One region of the Modestobacter sp. SYSU DS0657 genome, then DNA from elsewhere that is predicted to be linked to it. Evidence: predicted binding sites of a transcription regulator. Region 1 holds the regulator's gene; the other holds the start of a gene.

The links. Region 1 encodes LexA, which represses DNA repair genes until DNA is damaged. Its sites were predicted from a motif close to TCGAACANNTGTTCGA; they were not measured.
Region 2: ACI79A_RS07055 (DUF222 domain-containing protein) is a predicted target of LexA. The motif match lies at 2,914-2,929, and genes of this name have one in related genera.

Annotation. Positions count from the first base shown of each region.
Region 1 covers NZ_JBJHAG010000009.1:13,161-20,495, forward strand. The annotation lists gene ACI79A_RS07765 (helix-turn-helix domain-containing protein) at 1-359, shown strand, start outside; gene hflX (GTPase HflX) at 442-1,926, shown strand; gene ACI79A_RS07775 (phosphatase PAP2 family protein) at 2,092-2,829, shown strand; gene ACI79A_RS07780 (hypothetical protein) at 2,801-3,865, shown strand; gene lexA (transcriptional repressor LexA) at 3,910-4,725, opposite strand; gene ACI79A_RS07790 (LysM peptidoglycan-binding domain-containing protein) at 4,973-5,515, shown strand; gene nrdR (transcriptional regulator NrdR) at 5,828-6,337, shown strand; gene ACI79A_RS07800 (vitamin B12-dependent ribonucleotide reductase) at 6,499-7,335, shown strand, end outside.
Region 2 covers NZ_JBJHAG010000007.1:137,474-144,808, forward strand. The annotation lists gene nirB (nitrite reductase large subunit NirB) at 1-714, shown strand, start outside; gene nirD (nitrite reductase small subunit NirD) at 711-1,094, shown strand; gene ACI79A_RS07055 (DUF222 domain-containing protein) at 1,324-2,910, opposite strand; gene ACI79A_RS07060 (alpha/beta hydrolase) at 3,020-3,802, opposite strand; gene ACI79A_RS07065 (alpha/beta fold hydrolase) at 3,799-4,650, opposite strand; gene ACI79A_RS07070 (sugar O-acetyltransferase) at 4,725-5,291, shown strand; gene ACI79A_RS07075 (TetR/AcrR family transcriptional regulator) at 5,288-5,875, shown strand; gene ACI79A_RS07080 (MFS transporter) at 5,872-7,101, shown strand; gene ACI79A_RS07085 (long-chain-fatty-acid--CoA ligase) at 7,127-7,335, opposite strand, start outside.

The DNA.
Region 1 (7,335 bases):
TGCTGCACCACGTGCGCACCCTGGTCGACACCGGCTTCCTCAGCGCCGAGCCGGTGCGGCGCGGCAACCGGGGCGCCCGGGAGGTGCCCTACCGGGCCACCGGGAGGAGCTGGTTGATGGACGGCGCGGGCGCGGCGCCGCCGGGGTCGGACGTGGTGCTTGCGGCCTTCCTCCAGGAGGTCGCCGCCGTGGGCGAGGAGCACCTGGAGAGCACCCGGCTGGGGCTGCAGCTGGACCCGGATTCGGCGGCGGAGTTCCGCAGCCGGCTGTACGGGCTGCTGGACGAGTACGCCCGCCGGCCGGCGGACCCGGCGGGGGAGCGGTGGTCGGTCTACCTCGGGATGCATCCGGAGCCCTGAGGTGTTGTACCGGGCGATGACGACACAGTCGATGACGACAACTCACTCGCCCCGCACCGAGGGGCGTGCCACGCTGGACCCGATGACCACCGCTGCTGACCGCGACGCCCTCGCTGCCGAGGACCGCGCTCCGACCGCTCCCGCCACCACCCGCCCGGCACCGGCCGGGGCCTGGGACGAGCCGGACGACACCACCGGCTCCTACGCGCTCGAGGAGCGCGGCGCCCTGCGGCGGGTGGCCGGTCTCTCCACCGAGCTCACCGACGTCACCGAGGTCGAGTACCGCCAGCTGCGCCTGGAGCGCGTCGTGCTGGTGGGCGTCTGGACCGAGGGCACCGCGGTCGACGCGCAGCGCTCGCTGGCCGAGCTCGCCGCGCTGGCCGAGACGGCCGGCTCCGAGGTGCTGGAGGCCCTGGTCCAGCGCCGCGACAAGCCCGACCCGGCCACCTACGTCGGCTCGGGCAAGGCCACCGAGATCCGCGACATCGTCGCCGCCACCGGCGCCGACACCGTGGTGTTCGACGGCGAGCTCACCCCCGGCCAGCTCAACCAGCTGGAGAAGGTGCTCAAGGTCAAGGTGGTCGACCGGACCGCGCTGATCCTGGACATCTTCGCCCAGCACGCCACCAGCCGGGAGGGCAAGGCACAGGTCGAGCTCGCCCAGATGCAGTACATGATCCCGCGGCTGCGCGGCTGGGGTGAGTCGATGAGCCGGCAGGCCGGTGGCCGCGTCGCCGGCGGTGGCGGCATCGGTACCCGTGGTCCCGGTGAGACGAAGATCGAGACCGACCGCCGTCGGATCCGCGCGCGGGTGAGCAAGCTGCGCAAGGAGATCGCCGGCATGGCGACGGCGCGCGCGACCCAGCGCTCGAGCCGGTCGCGCAACGCCGTCCCGAGCGTGGCGATCGCCGGGTACACCAACGCCGGCAAGTCCAGCCTGCTCAACCGGCTCACCGACGCCGGGGTGCTGGTGCAGGACGCGCTGTTCGCGACGCTGGACCCGACGGTCCGCCGCGCGCAGACGCCGGAGGGGCGCGAGTACACCCTCACCGACACCGTGGGGTTCGTTCGGCACCTGCCGCACCAGCTCGTCGACGCGTTCCGTTCGACGCTGGAGGAGGTGGCCGGCGCCGACCTGCTGCTGCACGTCGTCGACGGCTCCGACCCCGACCCGATCGGGCAGATCAACGCGGTGCACACCGTGCTCTCCGAGATCGACGCCTCGGCGGTGCCCGAGCTCATCGTCGTGAACAAGGTCGACGCGATGAGCGAGGAGGACGTCCTCACGCTGCGCCAGGCCCTGCCCGGGGCGGCCTGGGTATCCGCGCGCACCGGTGAGGGGATCGAGGCGCTGCGCGACGTCGTCGCCGCCCGGCTGCCGCACCCGCACGTCGACGTCGACGTCCTTCTGCCCTACGACCGGGGTGACCTGGTCGCCCGGGTGCACCGGGACGGCGAGGTGCTCGAGGAGCGGCACGAGGCCGACGGCACCCGGCTCAGCGCACGGGTCGACGACGGCCTGGCCGCGGCGCTCGACGAGTTCACCACTCCCGTCGCCGGCGCCTGACCGCCCGGCCGGTGGCGCCGTCCGCCTGGGTGCCCGGGCGGCGGACTCGCCGGCCGGGGCCGGTGGCCAGCTCGACCACTGCGCGGCGCGACCTCGTCCGGTCGCGCCGCGCAGTGCTGTCCCGAGATGGTCACGGAGAGGTCACGGTGCCGGTACCGTGACGTCGTGGCGAGCGGAGCGGTGCGCGTGAGCGGCAGCGCCGCCGGTGACCCCGCGTCCCGAGCCCCGCGGGTGGTCAGCATCGGCCGGCCCCCCTGGTGGCTGGCGCTGGTCTCCGCGCTCGTCGCGGCCGGCATCACCGTGGACCTCCTCGCCGGTGGCCGGCTGGAACGGCTCGACGTGGCGGTCTCCGAGCAGGTCGGCTCCTGGGGGCTGCGCGACTCCGCCGCCTACTGGCCGGTGTGGGCGTTCACCCAGACCGGCGGACGGGTCACCATCCTGCTGGTCCTGTTCGGTCTGGTCGGCTGGCTCTTCTGGCGGCAGCGCACGGTGGCCCCGCTGGTGCGCGTGCTGCTGGCCCTCGCGCTGCTGACGGCAGCGGTCTACGCCTTCAAGTGGGGCACCGGCCGCACCGCCCCGGCCTATCCGGGCTCGTACTTCCACCGGGGCGGGGAGAGCTTCCCGTCCGGGCACGTGGCGAACGCCGTGCTGATGTGGGGCGTGGCCCGCTGGCAGGTGGTCCAGTACGGCCTGCAGCCCCGCCTGCAGCGGGCGGCCTGGCTGCTCAGCGTGCTGGGGCCGGTGGCCACCGGAGTGGCCATGGTGGCGCTGAACTTCCACTGGGTCACCGATGCAGTGGTGGGAGCGGCCGTCGGCATCGTGCTCTTGGGCGTGGTTCACGCACTCGACGCAGTCGTGGTGTCACGCTGGGTCCGTGCCAGAGTGGGCCGGCCGCACGCGTAGCCGCGCCGGCCGCCGTTGCCTGGCGGACGGGGCGCTCCTCGCCCTGCCCGCGGCGGTCCTGCTCGCGGTCCTGCCGCCATCGGCGGCGCTCGCCGAGGAAGCCGCGCCGAGCACGCGCTGCACCATCACCGACCCGCGGCTGCCGGAGATCTCCGGCCTGGCCAGCGCCGGGGAGACGCTCCTGGCGATGAACGACGGTGGTGACCGGGCGGAGGTCTACGTCCTCGACACCTCCTGCGCCGTCGCGGAGGTGCGGTCGGGGAGCGTCGACCCGTACGACCCCGAGGACCTCGCCCTGGCCGCGGACGGCACGGTCTGGCTGGCCGACATCGGGGACAACAACGCCGCCCGGGAGACCGTCGCGCTGATCGGGCTGCGCCCCGACGGCAGCACCACGCTCACCCGGCTCACCTACCCGGACGGGGCGCACGACGCCGAGGCACTGCTGCTGGCGCCTGACGGCACGCCGTACCTGGTGACCAAGGAGGTGCTCGGCGCCTCCGGCGTGTACCGCCCGGATGCGCCGCTGGCCGACGGGGCCACGGTGCCGATGACCCGGGTGGTCGGGCTGGGCCTCACCCTGACCGGCACGCCGGGCGGGCCGGTCGGCCGCGCGGGGCAGCTGCTGGTGACCGGGGGCGCGGTGTCGGCGGACGGGCAGCGCATCGCCCTGCGCACCTACACCGACGCCTACGTCTGGACGCTGACCGGTTCCGACGTGCCCGGCGCGCTGTCCGGCGCGCCGGGCCGGATCGCCCTCCCCGACTCGCCGCAGGGTGAGGCGATCACCTTCGCGGCGAACAACCGCGACCTGCTGGTCACCAGCGAGGGGCTGCCGGCGCCGGTGACCCTGGTTCCGGTGCCGGCTGAGCAGGCTACGAGCACCCCGATCGATCCGGCTCCCAGTGCGGGACCGACCGGGGAGCTGGTGACCGCGGCTCCCGGCGTCGCCCCGGTGACGGCCGGCATCATCGCGGCCGGGGTGGCTACCGTGTTCGTCTGGATCGGCGGGAAGATCCGCCGCCGGCGGGAGTGACCGGCCGCCGGCGGGAATGACCCGGCCGGCGGCCGACGGTGGCGTCAGACCCGGCGCAGCACGGTCACGACCCGGCCGAGGACGGTGGCGTCGTCGCCGGGGATCGGCGCGTAGGCCGGGTTGTGCGGCAGCAGCCACACGTGCCCGTCGCGGCGCTTGTAGGTCTTCACGGTCGCCTCGCCGTCGATCATCGCCGCGACGATCTCGCCGTTCTCGGCGGTGGGCTGCTGGCGGACCACCACCCAGTCGCCGTCGCAGATCGCGGCCTCGACCATCGAGTCACCGGTCACCTTGAGCATGAACAGCGTGCCCTCGCCGACCAGTTCGCGCGGCAGCGGGAAGACGTCTTCGACGGCCTGCTCCGCCAGCACCGGGCCACCGGCGGCGATGCGGCCCACCAAGGGCACGTAGGTGGGTGCCGGGGCGCCCGCCTCGTCGACGCCACTGCCCGCACCGGCGGCGGCGAGCACATCCGCCGAGGCGTCGGCACCGGCGGTCACGCCCTGCTCGCCCGGCAGCCGGACGTCCAGTGCGCGCGGCCGGTTGGGGTCGCGGCGCAGCCAGCCCTTGCGCTGGAGCACCGAGAGCTGGTGGGCGACCGAGGAGGCGGAGGAGAGGCCGACGGCCTCGCCGATCTCGCGGACCGAGGGCGGGTAGCCCCGGCGTTCGATGGAGTCGCGGATGACCTCCAGCACCCGGCGCTGGCGCTGGGTGAGCCCGTCGCCGGCCTCGCCGCGGTCGGGGAACTCGCGCACGGCCGCACCCCCGGTGTCCGCTGCGGGCTCCGCCGCCTGCCCGGCCGGGCGCCTGCGTCGGCTCGACCCCTTGCGCTCGTCCGCCGTCCGGCCGTCGACCGCCATGTGTCCTCCTCGTCCGGCTGCGCGCGCAGCTGCCCGGTGGCATCCCGCCTGCCGGGGCGGGGTGGGACGCCGTCGTGGTCTCCCTGCGCACGGTAGCGGCTCGACGGCGGGTGTTCAAACACGTGTTCGAACACGCGCCGTGTCGGTGCACTCCTGTCGGTGCCGTGCGGTAGACATCGCACAGACGTTCGAATCGAACAGGCGTTCGAGGTCGCACCCGAGGGTGCCTGCTGTGAGGAGTGCACCGATGGTCATCGCCGAGTACCCGGACACCACCGTCGCCCCGCTCCGCCCGCCGCTCCGGCTGGTCTCGCCGGCGCCGACCGCCCGGGCGGGGTCCGCTGGCCGGGTCGGGCCCCGCCCGGCCCGCCGCTCGCAGGTGCGTCCTGGTGGGCGGCCGATGTCCTCACCGGGGGGCGCGGTCGCGCGGCCCGTCCGCGGTGGCGACTGCGGCCCGCCCCGAGCCGTCGCTCCGTGCCCGTCGGCCGGGGAGTGGGCGGAGCTGCCGCTGCGACTCACCCGCCGCGGCCGGCGCGCGGTGGCGGCGCTGTCGGTGGCGGTCGGCCTGGGGGTGGCGGTGGGCACGCTCGCGGTGGTCGCCGACGGGGAGCCCGCGCTGCAGTTGGCCGGCGCCGGCACGGTGGTGGTCCAGCCCGGCGACACGCTCTGGTCGATCGCCGGCGACCTGGCGCCGGACGAGGACCGGCGCGCGGTGGTCGACGCGATCCTCGATCGCAACGACCTCCAGGACGTCGTGCTGCAGCCCGGTCAGGTGCTCGAGCTGCCCTGATGAGGTGCGGCGGGCCCGTCGCCGGGGCCCGGGCTGTGACGGATGGGTGCGCGAGCGGCGGGCGGGTCAGCTGCGGAACACGACACGCACGACAGGGCTTGCACACCTGTAGGGGTGGCCGTACGGTTCCACCACAACATCTAGTGCTTACACGGATGTAAGTCGTCCACAGCCGCTCCACACGTTCTCCCCGGGCCATCCACCGGATGTCCCCGGAGCAGTCCACAGGAGCGGTCCACGGGCCGGTGTCCCACGGTGTCACAGCACCGCGGTGATCCCGGTCGCGACACCTCGGGAGGAGGTGGACCGGCAGTGCGTTGCCCCTTCTGCCACAACCCCGACAGTCGCGTCATCGACTCGCGCGAGACCGACGAGGGCGCGACCACCCGGCGGCGGCGTTCGTGCCCCGGCTGCGGGCGGCGGTTCACCACCGTCGAGGAGGCGGTCCTCGCCGTCGTGAAGCGCAGCGGCGTGAGCGAGCCGTTCACCCGCGCGAAGGTGGTCGCCGGTGTCCGCCGCGCCTGCCAGGGCCGTCCGGTCGACGAGCACCAGCTCGCGCTGCTGGCCCAGCAGGTCGAGGACGCCGTCCGCGCCACCGGGTGTGCCGAGATCCCCAGCCACGAGGTCGGTCTGGCGATCCTGGGCCCGCTGCGCGACCTGGACGAGGTCGCCTACCTCCGCTTCGCCAGCGTCTACCGGAGCTTCAGCTCCGCTGCGGACTTCGAGAAGGAGATCGCCGAGCTGCGGGCCGCCGTGCGCGCCCGAGCCGGTGGGGCACCTGCCACCGAGGACGGGCCGCCAGGCGCGGCCGCCGGGTCCTGAGGGCGCCGCCCCGAACTGTCACACCCCCCGACTACACAGGTCTCGACGAGGAGACCGCACCGCACCACCCGGCTCCGGCACCCGCCGGCTTCCCCAGCCGCTCCGCCCGCACCGCCGCTCAGCTCGACGCCAGAGCACGAACACCAGGGAGCCCTCGCACGATGACCGAGACAGCCGACCGCCTCGCCACCACCCGGACCCGTCGCAGCCCGAAGGCGCCCACCCGGGGCAAGGGCCTGAAGGTCAAGCGCGTCTTCACCACTGCCGGTGTGCACCCCTACGACGAGGTGGTCTGGGAGCGCCGCGACGTCGTCATGACCAACTGGCGGGACGGCTCGATCAACTTCGAGCAGCGCGGCGTCGAGTTCCCGGCCGAGTGGAGCATCAACGCCACCAACATCGTCACCACCAAGTACTTCCGTGGCGCGGTCGGCAGCCCCCAGCGCGAGACGAGCCTCCGCCAGCTGATCGACCGCGTCGTGCTCACCTACGGTGCAGCCGGCCGCGAGCACGACTACTTCGCCTCCGAGGGCGACGCCGAGATCTTCGAGCACGAGCTCACCTGGATGCTGCTGCACCAGGTCTTCAGCTTCAACTCGCCCGTCTGGTTCAACGTCGGCACCGCCTCGCCGCAGCAGGTCAGCGCCTGCTTCATCCTCGCGGTCGACGACACGATGGACTCGATCCTGAACTGGTACCGCGAGGAGGGCCTGATCTTCAAGGGCGGCTCCGGTGCCGGCCTGAACCTCTCCCGGATCCGCTCCTCCAAGGAGCTGCTCTCCTCCGGTGGCACCGCCTCCGGCCCGGTCTCCTTCATGCGCGGTGCCGACGCCTCGGCGGGCACCATCAAGTCCGGTGGCGCCACCCGCCGCGCGGCGAAGATGGTCGTCCTCGACATCGACCACCCCGACATCGAGGAGTTCATCGAGACCAAGGCGCGCGAGGAGGACAAGATCCGCGCGCTGCGCGACGCCGGGTACGACATGGACCTCGGCGGC
Region 2 (7,335 bases), on a different contig from region 1:
GCCGGCTTCGAGTCCGGTCACGCCTACGGCAAGTCGCTGCGCACGGTGAAGTCCTGCGTGGGCTCGACCTGGTGCCGCTACGGCGTGCAGGACTCCGTCGGGCTCGCGGTCGCCCTGGAGCTGCGGTACCGAGGCCTGCGGTCCCCGCACAAGATCAAGCTCGGTGTCTCGGGGTGCGCCCGGGAGTGCGCGGAGGCGCGCGGCAAGGACGTCGGGGTGATCGCCACCGACAAGGGGTGGAACGTCTACGTCGGCGGCAACGGCGGGTTCACCCCGCGGCACGCGCAGCTGCTGGCCGAGGACCTGGACACCGAGACGCTGGTGCGCACCATCGACCGGTTCCTCGTCTACTACGTGCGCACCGCCGACCGGCTGCAGCGCACCGCGCCCTGGCTGGAGGAGATCGAGGGCGGGCTGGAGCACGTGCGCGCCGTGGTGCTGGAGGACTCCCTCGGGATCGCCGCCGACCTCGACGCCGCGATGGCCGCGCACGTGGACGGATACACCGACGAGTGGCGGGCGACGCTGGAGGACCCGGAGAAGCTGCGCCGGTTCGCCGCGTTCGTCAACGCACCCGACTCCCCCGACCCGTCGCTGGCCTACGTGGTCGAGCGCGGGCAGCCGCGGCCGGTGACCGATGCCGACCGTGCCGATGCCGACCGACCCGGTGCCGTGCTCGTCGCCGGCCCCCGCCTGGAGGTGTTCTCCCGATGACCGCGAGCCTCGAGCGTCCCGTTGCGGCCACGACCGCCACTGCGACTGCGACTGCGACCGGCTGGACGACCGTTTGCGCGTTCGACGACCTGCTCCCCGAGCGCGGGGTCGCGGCCCTGGTCGACGGTGTGCAGGTGGCCGTCTTCCGGCTGTTCGACGGCAGCCTGCACGCGATCGGCCACCGGGATCCGTTCAGCGGCGCGCACGTGCTGGCCCGCGGCCTCGTGGGCACCCGCAGCGACGCCCCGACGGTCGCCTCGCCGATGTACAAGCAGGTGTTCGACCTGCGCACCGGGCAGTGCCTGGACGACCCTGCGGTGTCCGTCCCGGTCTACCCGGTGCGGCGGCGGGAGGACCTCGTCGAGGTCGCCGTCGCCTGAGCCACCCGCCGGCTGCACCGCCCGCGTGCCCGTCCAACGCATCCCCACGCGGTCCGAGCCCCCAGCCCCGTCCAAAGCCTCCCCGCCCCCCTTGTGTCGACGGGGAGACATGTCCACGGGGAGACATGTCCACGGGGAGACATGTCGACGGGGAGACGTGCCGTCACCACGACGTGCTTGCACGTCATCAGATCGGCATGTCGGCACGGCGACGTCTCCAGGTGTCGACTCAGAAGGGCGGCGGATCCTGGGCCAGTGGGGGTCCGGGTTCCGCCGGTGGTGGTCCGGTGACCGACCCGGTTGATGGCGGCTCGGGTTCCGGTGGTCGGAGGCCCGGTGGTCGGGTGGTGCGGGCGACCCCGCTCGGGGTGGTCACCTGCAACGTGCCGTCGGGGGTCATCCGGAACTGCCAGCCGGAGGCGTGGGTCTTGAGCCGGTGGTGGGAGCGGCACAGGCAGCAGAGGTTGGTGCAGTCGGTGGCCCCGCCGCAGGCGTGGGTGATCACGTGGTCGAGGTCGGCCCAGCCCACGCGTTGGCCGCAGTTGGGGAACCGGCAACGCCGGTCGCGGGTGGTGACGAACACCCGCTGCCGCTCGGTCGGCCGGTACCGGTCGGTGGGTGGTGGCGGACCCAGCAGCGGGCAGGAGCACGGTGCGCTGCCATCGCCATCGCCATCGCCATCGCCATCGCCCTCGCCATCGCCCTCGCCATCGCCATCGCGGCCGGCCTCCCCGGGGTCGGGGTGCTTCGGGCAGCCGCGTCTGGCCAGCCGGGTGAGTTCGGCGGGGGTGAGCGTGGCCAGCAGCTCCCCGTCCGGACCGGTGACCGCGAAGGTGAGCGTGCCGCCGTCGGGGGCGGTCAGGCCGAGGGCGCCGACTCGGGTGAGCAGGTCGCGCAGGTGGGCGGCGGTGATCGGCAGTCCGTTCACCTCACCTGGCTCGGTGCTGCCGCCCTCCAACGCCGCCAGCGCCGCGGTGACGGTCAGGTTCGCCGCCACGGCCGGGAGGCCGTGGTCGGCGGGCCGGCGGATCAGGGCCGACAGCACCTGGGTGCGCAGCTGGCCGATGGGCCGGTCGTCCCCGTCGGCCTCGAGCATCCGCGCGAGCTGGTCGAGCAGGTCATGGCACTCGGCGGCCTCGTCGGCGGGCAGGTCCGCGGCCAGCACCGACCGTCCATCCGACGATGACGGGTACAGGTGCACGTCGGCGGTCTTCTCCGCCTCGCCCCGGGCCTCGTCGGCGGCGGCGTCGAAGCGCAGCATCAGCTCGGTGGCGCGCTTCCCCAGCCCGGTGACCGACAGGTCGGTCGCCTCCCCGAGGAGCTGCTCCTCGACGCGGGCGGCGACGTCGGCGTTGGTGTGCTGCAGCGCGTCGGCCAGCTGCTGCACGCGGCGCTCGTCCAGCGTCCCGGCCTTGAGCGCGGCGAAGGTCGCCGGGAGCTTCCGCTGCCAGGTCAACGCCCGCGTGAGCCGGTTCGCGGCAGTGGGGCGGCCGACGTTGAGCACCGTGGCCAGCTCCGCGGTGAAGAACTCACTGATCTCACCCTCGGCCGGCTGCCGAGTCCAGCCTGCCCGCCGCGCACCCGGGTGATCCGGCGCCGGATCATCCGAGGCCGGCCGCTGCCCGGCCAGCGCCAGGATCAGCTCCGCCTCGTAGGCGGCGTCCCGGGCGCGGCGCTGCTGCACCCGCTGCAGCTCGTCGGCCAGCTCGTCATCGGTCAGCCAGGGAGCGGGCAACCGCGAAGGCTCGACCGGGTGATCGAGCACCCAGTCGACGACCAGCCCCTCGATCGTGCTCGACCCCGACCTCCGCGACATGACCCGAACATACGTACGAAGTACGACAGTTTCGCCGGCAGATCAGAGCGGCAGCCTCGTGGCTGAGCCGATGCACACCAGGCTCGGGAGCGAACAACGGCCAGTCCGGTCACCAGCCGAGCCAGTCGACCGCCTCCCGCGCGATGTCCGGGGGCACCGTGTGCGGTCCGTCGAACTCCCGGTAGGTGACGTCGTACCCGTCGTCCCGCAGGTCCGGGACGAGGTCCCGGCTGGTCCGGGCGATCGGGAGCACCTCGTCGGCGGTGCCGTGCGAGACGAACACCGCCGGCTGCCCGGAGCGGGGACCGCTCGGTACGAAACCGGGCGAGAAGGCGAGGACGTGGCCGAACAGCTCCCCGTTGGCCAGGCCCAGCCCGAGCGCGTAGCTGGCGCCGTCGGAGAACCCGGCGACCGCGACCCGCTCGGGATCGACGGGCAGCAGCGAGAAGACCTCGCCCAGGGCCCGGTCGATGACGGCGACGTCGGCCCCGTACCCGCCACGGACTGCGTCCCAGGTGGAGCCGCGCGAGGCCGGGGCCAGCAGCACCAGGCCGCGCTCGTCGGCCAGCCCCTGGAGCAGGCCGATGCCGCCCGCGGCGTCGCCGCCCGCGCCGTGCAGCGAGACCACCAGCGGTGCCGGCCGCTGCGGGTCCAGCTCGGGTGGCACGTGCAGCAGCGCGTCGCGGTCTCGCTCCAGGCCCAGCGGGCGGGTGCCGTCCGACGCCGGGCCGGCCGACGGCTCCCCCGGCCGCGCGGTCAGGGTCGCCGCGTCGTCGTCCCCACCGCCGCCGCCCCGCGAGGTGACCACCTGCCCACCGCAGCCGGCGAGCACGAGCCCACCGGCCAGGGCGAGCACCTGCCTGCGGGAGACCTCGCCCGGGCTGCGGCTCATGCGCGGTCGAGCAGCCGTCCGACGGCCTCGGCGACGACGTCGGGACGGTCGGCGGGCACGAAGTGGCTCGCGCCGTCCACCCAGGTGAGCCGGGCGTCGGGCAGGTCGTCGGCCAGCCGCTGCCCGTAGCGGGGCTTCATCTGGTGGTCCAGCCGGCCCCACACCACCTCGGCGGGCACGGTGAGCCGCGGCAGGAAGGGCGCCACCGTCTGGGTGTAGACCGAGTCCAGCGACCGCAGGTGCCGGGCCAGCAGCCGCGGGCCACCGGGGCGCGCCCATGGGGCCACGAAGCGGTCGATGAACACCCCGGCGCGGTCCTGGTCGGCGAACAACGTCCGCAGCGCCGGGCGCAGCGCTGCGGCCACGGCCGGGGGCGGCAGCTGCCGCACCAGCGGCCAGGCGGCCTTCATCGCGCGCACCAGCGGCACCGGCCACCCGTCGTAGCTCACGCCGTCGACGACGCCCAGCCCGGCGACCCGGTCGGGCGCGATGGTGGTGAGGATCTGGGCCACGCCGCCGCCCAGGTCGTGCCCGACGACGACCACCCGGTCCAGCTCCAGGGCGTCGAGCAGCCCCAGCAGCAGCGACGCCTGGGTGGCCAGGTCCACCGGGTGCCCGTCCGGGGCCACCGACTCGCCGTAGCCGAGCATGTCGACGGCGAACACCCGCGCCCGGGCGGCGACCGACGGGACGACGTCCTCCCACAACCGGTGGTTCGTGGGGATGCCGTGCACCAGCAGGACGGGTGGCCCGGACTCCCCCGCCGTCCAGACGTTGAGGCGCAGCCGGCCGACGTCGACGAGCCGGGTCTCCCCGGTGGGCAGCTGGCCGATGTCCGTTCCGCTCATGCCGGGTCCGGTGCCCAGCGGGCTCCGGGCGACACCCCGATCCGGATCACAAGGCGGTGTGTACGTTTGTACATATGGACGACGCGCGCACCATGCGCGAGCGGATGCTCGCTGGTGACCTCTACATCGCCGACGACCCGGAGCTGGCCGCCGAGAGCACCCGCGCCCAGCAGCTCACCCACCGGTACAACACGATGGACCCCACCGACGGCGCCGCCCGCCGCGAGGTGCTCGAGCAGCTGCTGGCCGCGTTCGGCCCCGGCAGCGAGCTGCGCCCGCCGTTCCGCTGCGACTACGGCCACCGCATCTCGGTCGGGGCGCGCACCTTCGCCAACTTCGGCCTGGTCGTCCTCGACGTCGCCCGCGTGACCATCGGCGACGACGTGCAGATCGGGCCGAACGTCCAGCTGCTCACCGCCACCCACCCGGTCGAGCCCGGCCCCCGCCGCGACAAGTGGGAGGGCTCGGCACCCATCGTCATCGCGGACAACGTCTGGCTCGGCGGCGGCGTCATCGTCTGCCCGGGGGTGACCATCGGGGAGAACACCGTGGTGGGCGCCGGCGCCGTGGTCACCCGGGACCTGGCGGCGAACGTGGTCGCGGTCGGCAACCCCGCCCGGGTCGCCCGCGAGATCAGGTGAGCGCGGAGGCGGAGGGGCGCCCGGCACGCCGGCACGACCCGCAGCGCGCCGACCGGATCGTCGACGCCGCCCTCGACGTCATCGCCGAGCACGGTGTCGCGTCCACCACGCACCGGCTCATCGCCGCCGCCGCCGACGTGCCCCTGGGATCGCTGACCTACCACTTCACCGGCCTCGACGACGTGATCGCCCAGGCGTTCGCCCGGCACGCCGAGCGGATGGCGGTCGTCTACGAGGCGCACTTCGACCAGGTGCGCAGCACCGCCGACGTCGTCGCGGCGGTCACCGACCTGGTGCACGGCGACGCCGGCGCCGACGACCGGGACTGGGCGGTGGCCTACGAGCTCTACCTGGCCGCGCTGCGCGACCCGTCGCTGCGCGCGGTCACCGAGTCCTGGATGCGCCGCAGCCGCAGCGTGCTGGAGCGCTTCGTCGACCCGGTCACCGCGCGCGGCGTCGACGCCCTGATCGAGGGGCTGGTCATGCACAAGGTGCTGGCCACCACCCCGGTCGACCGCGCCCAGACCACCGAGATCGTCGCCCGCGTCGTGCGGTCGAACCCCGCCCCCGAGGAGCACGCATGACCACCGCCGCCGACGCGTCGGGCCCGTCGCCCGCGCAGGTGCGCACCGCCACCCGCGCGACCTACCTCGCCTTCATCGGCGCGGGTTTCGCCTTCGCCAGTTGGGCCGCCCGCATCCCGCAGGTCCGCACCCGGCTCGACCTCGACCCCGCCGCGCTCGGGCTGGTGCTGCTCGCGATCGCCGCGGGGTCGGTGATCGCCCTGCCGCTGTCCGGGCCGGTGATCGCCCGGCTGGGCTCGCGGCGCACCGTGACGCTGATGGCCGGGCTGCTCACCGTCGCGCTGGTGGTCGTCGCCGTGGCACCGCTGGTCGGCGTGCTCCCCCTGGTGCTGGGGCTGTTCCTCATGGGCTTCGCGAACGGCGCCTGGGACGTCGGCATGAACGTGCAGGGTGCGGTGGTGGAACGGCACCTGGGCCAGGCGGTGATGAGCCGCTTCCACGCCGGCTTCAGCCTGGGCACGGTGGTCGGCGCGCTGGGTGGGGCGGCGATGGTCGCGCTGGACGTGTCGGTCACCGTGCACCTGCTCGGCGTCGCCGCCGTGGTCGCCGCCGTGGTGCCCGCGGCGGTCCGCGGCTTCGTCGCCGACGTCGAGGACACCCCCGCCGGCGCACGGCCGGCCGCCGAGGGCGGGGTGCTCGCCCGGTGGCGCGAGCCGCGCACCCTGCTGATCGGGCTGTTCGTGCTCGCCTTCGCCTTCGCCGAGGGGACGGCGAACGACTGGATCAGCATCGCGCTGATCGACGGCTACGGCCTCAGCCCGGCGCTGGGCACGCTGGGCTTCGCGCTGTTCCTCACCGCGATGACCGCGGCCCGCTGGGTGGGCCCGCCGCTGCTGGACCGGTTCGGCCGGGTGCCGCTGGTGCGGGCGCTCGCCGGGCTGGCCGTGGCCGGGCTGCTGCTGTTCGTCTTCGGCCCGAACCCCGCCGCCGCCTTCGCCGGGGCGCTGCTCTGGGGGGCGGGCACCTCGCTGGGCTTCCCGGTCGGCATGAGCGCCGCCGCCGACGACCCGGCGCACGCCGCGACCCGGGTCAGCGTCGTCGCCTCGATCGGCTACTGCGCGTTCCTGGCCGGCCCGCCGCTGATCGGCTTCCTGGGGCACGAGCTGTCGGTGCTGCGTGCGCTGACCGTGGTCGCGGTGCTGCTCGCCGTCGCGACCGCGATCGCCGGCGCGCTGCGGGAACCCGCGGCCGAGCCGGAGCTCGAGACGGAGCCGTCCGAGCGGTGAGCAGCGGTCCCGCACCCGACGACGGTCAGCCCTCGAGCAGCTGGTCGCGCACCCGGCGGCGCAGCACCTTGCCGATCTGCGAGCGGGGCAGGTCCTCGACCGGGACCAGGCGCCGCGGCACCTTGTAGCCGGACAGCTGCTCCCGGGCGCGGGCGCGCACCGCGTCGAGGTCCAGGTCGGGGTCGTCGAGCACGACGGCGGCCACGACCTCCTCGCCGCCGTCGGGGCCGGGCA